One region of the Acidovorax sp. 107 genome, then DNA from elsewhere that is predicted to be linked to it. Evidence: predicted binding sites of a transcription regulator. Region 1 holds the regulator's gene; each other region holds the start of a gene.
What was found. The regulator FNR, encoded in region 1, switches genes on or off when oxygen is low (the NO sensors DNR and NnrR bind a similar motif). The targets are predictions, from matches to a motif close to TTGATNNNNATCAA.
Positions count from the first base shown of each region.

Region 2: C8C99_RS16460 (hemerythrin domain-containing protein) is a predicted target of FNR. The motif match lies at 1,405-1,418, and genes of this name have one in related genera.
Region 3: C8C99_RS02480 (FeoA family protein) is a predicted target of FNR. The motif match lies at 953-966, and genes of this name have one in related genera.

Region 1 covers NZ_QBTZ01000001.1:1,051,956-1,054,216, forward strand. Annotated here, with positions in the region: gene ccoG (cytochrome c oxidase accessory protein CcoG) at 1-66, shown strand, start outside; gene C8C99_RS04985 (FixH family protein) at 131-409, shown strand; gene C8C99_RS04990 (hypothetical protein) at 469-762, shown strand; gene fnr (fumarate/nitrate reduction transcriptional regulator Fnr) at 869-1,591, opposite strand; gene hemN (oxygen-independent coproporphyrinogen III oxidase) at 1,781-2,261, shown strand, end outside.
Region 2 covers NZ_QBTZ01000001.1:3,531,475-3,533,735, reverse strand. Annotated here, with positions in the region: gene creD (cell envelope integrity protein CreD) at 1-183, shown strand, start outside; gene C8C99_RS16465 (hypothetical protein) at 180-551, shown strand; gene C8C99_RS16460 (hemerythrin domain-containing protein) at 804-1,340, opposite strand; gene C8C99_RS16455 (hypothetical protein) at 1,569-2,150, opposite strand; gene C8C99_RS16450 (CsbD family protein) at 2,259-2,261, opposite strand, start outside.
Region 3 covers NZ_QBTZ01000001.1:519,367-521,627, forward strand. Annotated here, with positions in the region: gene C8C99_RS02470 (S9 family peptidase) at 1-503, shown strand, start outside; gene C8C99_RS02475 (copper-binding protein) at 491-922, shown strand; gene C8C99_RS02480 (FeoA family protein) at 1,057-1,386, shown strand; gene C8C99_RS02485 (ferrous iron transporter B) at 1,383-2,261, shown strand, end outside.

The DNA of each region.
Region 1 (2,261 bases):
GACGTGCAGGCCGTAGGGGCTGCCACCCATGTGACGGAAAAATCCGTATTTCTCGTGCCGCGCTGAGCGGCGTCCCGGAGCGGCCCGTCAGGACCGCACTTTGATCGAATTTGTTGAGGAGTAGAGCGCCATGCCTTCAAACCCTGCCATCGCTACGCCGGCAGTTTCCCCGCCCTGGTGGAAGTTTGGCCACGTGTGGCTGGTGATTGCCGGGCCTGCGATCGTGATCGTGGCCGGCTTTGTAACCCTGTGGCTCGCGATTTCGCGGCCCGATCCCGTGGTGGCCGAGGACTACTACCGCCAGGGTATCGAGATCAACAAGACCCTGGTCGCTCCAGGTAAGAGTCTGGCGCCGGCCCTCAAGGCCCGCAACCATGCGGCCACCCCGGTCCAGGACCAACCACGCTGACAACCCTGCGGTCTCACGCCTGAGCGTGACCGCATGCAGCACCAGGAGACAAAATCGATATGTGGACGCAACGCCTGATGTGGATTGCCTGGCCCGCCTTCTTGATGGCGGGCGTGCTGGAGATGCTTGTTTTTGCCATGGTGGACCCCCAGGACCTGCACTGGTTCGGGCAGCCTCTGGCGTTTTCGAGGGAGGGTGTCTACACCCTTGCTTTTTTTGCGTTCTGGGCCATCACCATGGCCACCAGCGCACTGACGACACTGCTGTCCATGTCACCCTTTGAGGTCAACCGGTGTCCGGTGCCCAATGCGGAGCGGCCCGACGATTGCCGCAAGACATCTTCTTGCTCCTGAACTTTGTCGGTTGCCTGTCTGGGCTCGCGTTGCGTGCCCGGCGGCAATGAGCCAGCACTGCACGAACCTGGTGTAGTGCCCGGCTCTGGGCGAGTGCCGCCGTTGCTCAGTGGCAGGTTTGCTGGCTATTCACAATGCGCCGCAGGGCATCGGTGTCGAGGATGCGGACATGGCGCTGCTTGACCTCCACGATACCTTCCTCCACAAACTTGGAGAACGTGCGGCTGACCGTTTCGAGCTTGAGGCCTAGGTAGCTGCCAATCTCTTCTCGCGTCATGCGCAGCACCAGCTCGGACTGCGAGAAGCCCCGCGCATGCAGGCGCTGTACGAGGTTCAGCAAGAAGGCTGCCAGACGCTCTTCTGCGCGCATGCTGCCGAGCAGCAGCATCACGCCATGCTCGCGCACAATCTCGCGGCTCATGATCTTGTGCACATGGTGCTGCAGGGCCGTGACTTCACGTGACAGCTCTTCGATACGGTCGAAAGGCATGACACAGACCTCGGCGTCTTCCAGTGCCACCGCATCGCAGGTGTGGTGGTCATTGACGATGCCGTCCAGCCCGATGATCTCGCCCGCCATCTGAAACCCCGTGACTTGGTCGCGACCATCTTCGGTGGCCACGCAGGTCTTGAAGAATCCTGTGCGGATCGCATAAAGGGATGTGAAGGATTCGCCATTGCGGAACAAGGTGCCGCCACGCTTGACCTTGCGACGCACAGCAACGACCTCGTCGATACGCTGCAGCTGTTCTTCATTCAGGCCCACAGGCATGCACAACTCCCGAAGGTTGCAGTTGGAGCAGGCGACTTTGATGGTGAGCGGATTCATAAGCACTTGGACTTGGGTTGGTGGCCGGGCATATCGCGCTTGCCGCGCATGGACATTTGAGCATGGCGCGGGCCAGCGGCTGACCTTCATCAAATTGTCGCCGTATGGCCGATGGGTTCACTTGATGCAGGTCAAGGACGTGTCCTGGAGCCTACGGCACAGTCAAGGTGTACGCAAGGAAATTCTCCCATGACTGCTGTTTCGCAAGATCTTCTGCGCCGTTTTGACGTGCCAGGGCCCCGTTATACATCGTATCCAACGGCCGACCGTTTTGTGGAGGCGTTCGGTGAGGAAGACTATGTGCTGGCGCTGGAGCAACGCCGTTCAGGCACGGTGGCCAAGGCCATGCCGCTGTCTTTGTACGTGCACATTCCGTTTTGCGAATCGCTGTGTTACTACTGCGCTTGTAACAAGATCATTACCAAGCACCATGACCGTGCTGACGTCTACTTGCGCTATCTGAGCCGTGAGATTGACCTGCACACGGCCCACTGCGGGGTGGGGCAGGTGGTCAGTCAGTTGCACTTTGGCGGCGGAACGCCCACCTTTCTCTCGGACGCTGGCTTGCGAGAGCTGATGGCCATGCTCAAACGCAGTTTCACGCTTGCGCCGGGAGGGGAATACTCGATCGAAGTGGATCCGCGTACTGTCAACGCGGATCGATTGGCGC
Region 2 (2,261 bases), 2.5 Mb from region 1:
CTGCTGCAGCTGGAGCAGACGGCGCTGGTGGTGGGGGCGATTGCACTCTTCCTGGTGCTGGCGGCGGTGATGGTGCTGACGCGCAAGGTGAACTGGTACGGGCTGTCGCAAGGCGGCACGCCCCCGCGCCCCACCATGCCACCGGTACAGCGCCCCACAGCGCCCCGCACGGAGGCCGCATGAACGCCACCGCCGCCCACACCACGCGCTGGGCCCAGTACCTGGCGCAGGCCCAGGCCCTGACGCCGCCCGCCAGCACCGGCCCCGCAAGGGGCACCGCGCTGACCGCCGCCGAAGCGGACCGCGTGCAGCGCCACCGCGACCAGTTGATGGCGGCCCTGCGGTCGCAGGACCGGCTGGCCTTGCATTGCGCCAAGCAACAGGTGCTGGACGCGGCCTTTTGCCCGCACGGTGCAGCAGCGGACCATACCCCCGAAGACCCTGCCGGTGCTGCAGATGCCGCCGCAGATTCACCCGCCCTGCGCCGAGCCCTGCGTGACTTGGCATGGCGCACGGCCGGCCTGTTGATGCCGCGCCACCATAGGGTCTGAATGCCCACCTAGTGGGATGTGGACAGACCCTGCGGACCAAATTTCAATCGAAATGGGCGATAGCGCCAGTGCAATATGCACCATCAGCTATCAAAAAAAAGAGCGATCACCCAGCCGCCCTGCGACTGCGCCCCTCGCGCTGGACCGCGCGCGCCAGGTCGCTGCACGGTGGGGCACACAACGGCAGCCTCCCTTGCAGGCGCCGACGCTGAGTGACAAGCGCTGGGGATAGACGACCCGATGGGGCGCCGGTCAGGCGGGTACGGCGGACGCTGCGTCAGGCTGCGCGGCGGGTATGTCGGCGCCTTGGGCATCCGTGTCCGAACAGGTGGCCCCGCCGCAGCCGTGGATCAGCTCCTGCGGCAATGCGCCGGGGGCATGCACCACGCCCGTCGCCGGGTCAAACCCCACACGGCGCAGGTGCAGGGCCAGCGAGGCGTCCATGGCCTGTGCATGCTGCGGGAACCACAGCGCCAGCTCGCTGGCCATCACGCGCAGCACCTGGAGGTCGCCCTGCTCGGCGCGTGCCGTGCCTTCGCGCATCACCTTCAGCACCACACTGTGCTGCATGCTGTGGCAGTTGCCCGATGCGAAACGGGTGGAGGCCATCCAGTCGTCCTCCTGGCCAAAATGCTGCTCAGTGTGGTCCACCAGCGCGCGCCAACGGGGTAGCAGATTGGCGTCATCGGCCTGGTCCACGGCGGCCAGCAGATCGACGAACTCCCGGTGGGTGTCATCCATCAGGGGCAGGTCGAGGTTCAGCGCGTCAGACCATTCGAGTTGGGCCATGGGAATCCTTGTGCAGGCAGATCAAACGAAGGTGCGAGCTTAGGAGCCCCGGGCGGTCCGGGTGTTGACGCAGGTCATGGCGCGGCGCCGTATGCGGCGGCTGCGACAACCGGCGCCCAAAGCCTCGCCACCTCGCCAGACACAGCAGAACCCTGCACCGCTATGCGGGCAGGGTCCATGCAGCTTTGCCGTGGGATCGCAGTTCAGGCGCCCCGCGCCCGCCTTCGATCAGCTGTGGCCGTACATGCGCTTGGCGTCGTCCACGCACTTGGACTTCAGGTCGCCGCTCATGGCGTCGCAGCGCTCCTTGGCGGCCTTGTAGTTGGCCTCGTTCTTCTCTGCCGTCGCGTCCTTGCGGGCTTCGGCCACGTTAGCGGCCTTTTCCGCCGCGTTATCGGCGGGCTTGGCCTGGGCGGCCGCCACCTTGGCGTTCTCCTTGGCCTTCACATGTTCGGCCTTGGCGTCCTTCACGCACACATCCTTGGCGTTGCCGGTCAGGTCATCGCACTTTTCCTTGGCGACGGCGTAGGCGGCGTCAGCGCGGGCTTCGGCCACCTTCTGGCTGGCCTTGGGGCTGGGCTTGTACTGGGCTTCGAGCTCGGCCTTGGCCACGTCCTCGGCCCCCTTGGCTTCCTTCATGCAGATGTCCTTGGCATTGGCCTTGAGGGCATCGCATTTTTCTTTGTTCATCTTGTAGTCCGCCGAGATGCTCTCCTTGGCGGCCTTGTGCTCTGCAGGGGTCATGGCAAAAGCGGTGGTGGCCATCAGACCGGTGGCGCAGACGGCGATCAGGGTGCGTTTGAATGTCATGGGTTTCTCCTCGGTATGGAATGAATGCAATCGAATGAAATCTGCTGGCGGCGGCTGCCAGGGGGCTCCTGGCGAGGCCGGGGCACTAGCCCCGTTGCCATGGCACCGTCA
Region 3 (2,261 bases), 530 kb from region 1:
GCGTGGCGATCTACGGTGCCAGCTACGGCGGCTATTCGGCCCTGGTGGGCGCCACCTTCACGCCCGAGGTGTTTGCCTGCGCCGTGGATGTGGTGGGCGTGACGGACATCGCGCGCTTGCTGGAGGCCGCACCGCCCTACTGGGAGCTGGGCCTGCCCTGGTGGCACCGCTATGTGGGCAACCTGGCCATGCCGGAAGACCGCGCCCGTATGGACGCGAAGTCGCCCCTGTACCGGGCGGAACATGCGCAAAAGCCCATCCTGATCATGCACGGCGTGAACGACCCGCGCGTGAAGCTGGAGCAGTCCGAATGGATGGTGGCGGCCCTGCGCAAGGCGGGCAAGCCGGTGGACTACGTCACCTTCACCGGGGATGGCCATGGCAACCAGCGCTGGCCCAACAACCTCACCATGTACCGCAAGACCGAGGACTTCCTCGCCCAATGCCTGGGTGGGCGGACCAGCGGTTTTGACTACTACCAGCTGGGCGCGTGGGCGTTCTGATGGGGCAGGCCGTCACTTGGTTGCTTGCCCGCTGGGGGCAGCGCGGCTGCGGGTTTGCCACCGCACTGGCCTTGGCCGCCGTGTGTGGTGCGGCAGGTGCCCAGCCCGTCGCACCAGCGGGCGCCGCCTCGGCTGTTGCTGAGGATGCCGCCCCTGCGGCTCCGGTCTACACCCGGGCGCGGGTGGTGTCTGTGGAAGCGGATGCGGGCGGCAACGCCACGCATGTGCGGCTCAAGCTGCTGCCCCGCGCCAAGTTGCCGTTCACCACACAGACCTTCCGGGTCGTCAACCCTGCCTTGCTGCACGGCATTCCGCAGGGGGCCTGGGTCCAGTTCACTGCCCGGCACATCGACGGCGAAAACACGCTCACGTCCATCCGCGTCACGGCGGAGTGCAAGCGGTTTGAGCGATGTGACTGACTGCCCTGGCGGGGCGGGGCGCATTGCAGCTTGCGCTGCATCAAGGAGAGATTGAGGCGGCGACCACTGCGATACAGATATTGATAGAATGAGAATCACTATTATTTGTATCGAGGCCAGTCACCATGAAAACCATGGACGATGGCGCTGCGGCGCGGTTGCATCTTCCTACGCAGCAGAACCTGTCTTCGCGGCTGGACCAATTGCCGCGCCGCGCCTTGGGCCGGGTCACGGGCTTGTTGCCCGCGCAGGACGCGCAAGAGCACAGCACGCTGCTGCGCTTGCTGGAGATCGGCTTTCTGCCCGGTGAGACCGTGCAGGTGGTTGCACGCGGCGGCTGGGGCGGCGACCCCATCGCGGTGCGCGTCGGGCAGGCCACGTTTGCGCTGCGCCGCCAGGAGGCCTCCATGGTGCAGGTGCAGCCGTTGGATGATGCCACCCTGCCTGCCAAGGAGCTGGCATGAGCGCTCAGGCCACTGTGCAGCCCAACGCCGCCGATGCGCCCCTGCGCGTGGCGCTGCTGGGCAACCCCAACTGCGGCAAGACCGCGCTGTTCAACCTGCTCACCGGGGCGCGCCAGAAGGTGGCCAACTATGCGGGTGTGACGGTGGAGCGCAAGGAAGGCCTGCTGCAGACCACCGCTGGCCGCCGCGTGCGCGTGCTGGACCTGCCGGGCGCCTACAGCCTGCATGCACACAGCGTGGACGAGGCCATCACCCGCGACATCGTGCGCGGGCGCCGCGCGGGCGAGCCCGTGCCCGATGTGCTGGTGTGCGTGACGGATGCCACCCACCTGCGCCTGAACCTGCGCCTGGTGCTGGAGGCGCGCGCCCTGGGCCTGCCCATGGTGCTGGTGCTCAACATGATGGACGTGGCCGAGCGCCAGGGCATCGCCATTGACCGCGAGGTGCTGTCGCGCGAGCTGGGCATGCCCGTGCTGGCCACCGTGGGCGTGCGCGGCAACGGCGCGCAGGAGCTGGTGCAGTGGCTGGATGGTGCCAACCTGCAGCAGCTGCAGCGCCCCGTGGTGGCGCCCGATGCGGCGGCGCGGCTGGACGCGAGCGACCTGGAGGCGCAGAACGATGTCATTCGCACCCACCAGGAGGTGCGGCGCATTCTGGACCAGGCCGTGCGCGTGCCGGTGGTCAGCCTGCGCACGGACGACCGCATCGATGCGGTGGTGCTGCACCCGGTGTGGGGCCTGTTGATCCTGGCGGCCACGCTGTTCCTGATGTTCCAGGCGGTGTTCAGCTGGGCCGAGCTGCCCAAGTCGTGGATCGAAGATGGCGTGGGCTGGCTGGCAGCCTTGGTCAACGCCCACATGGCCGACGGCCCCTTG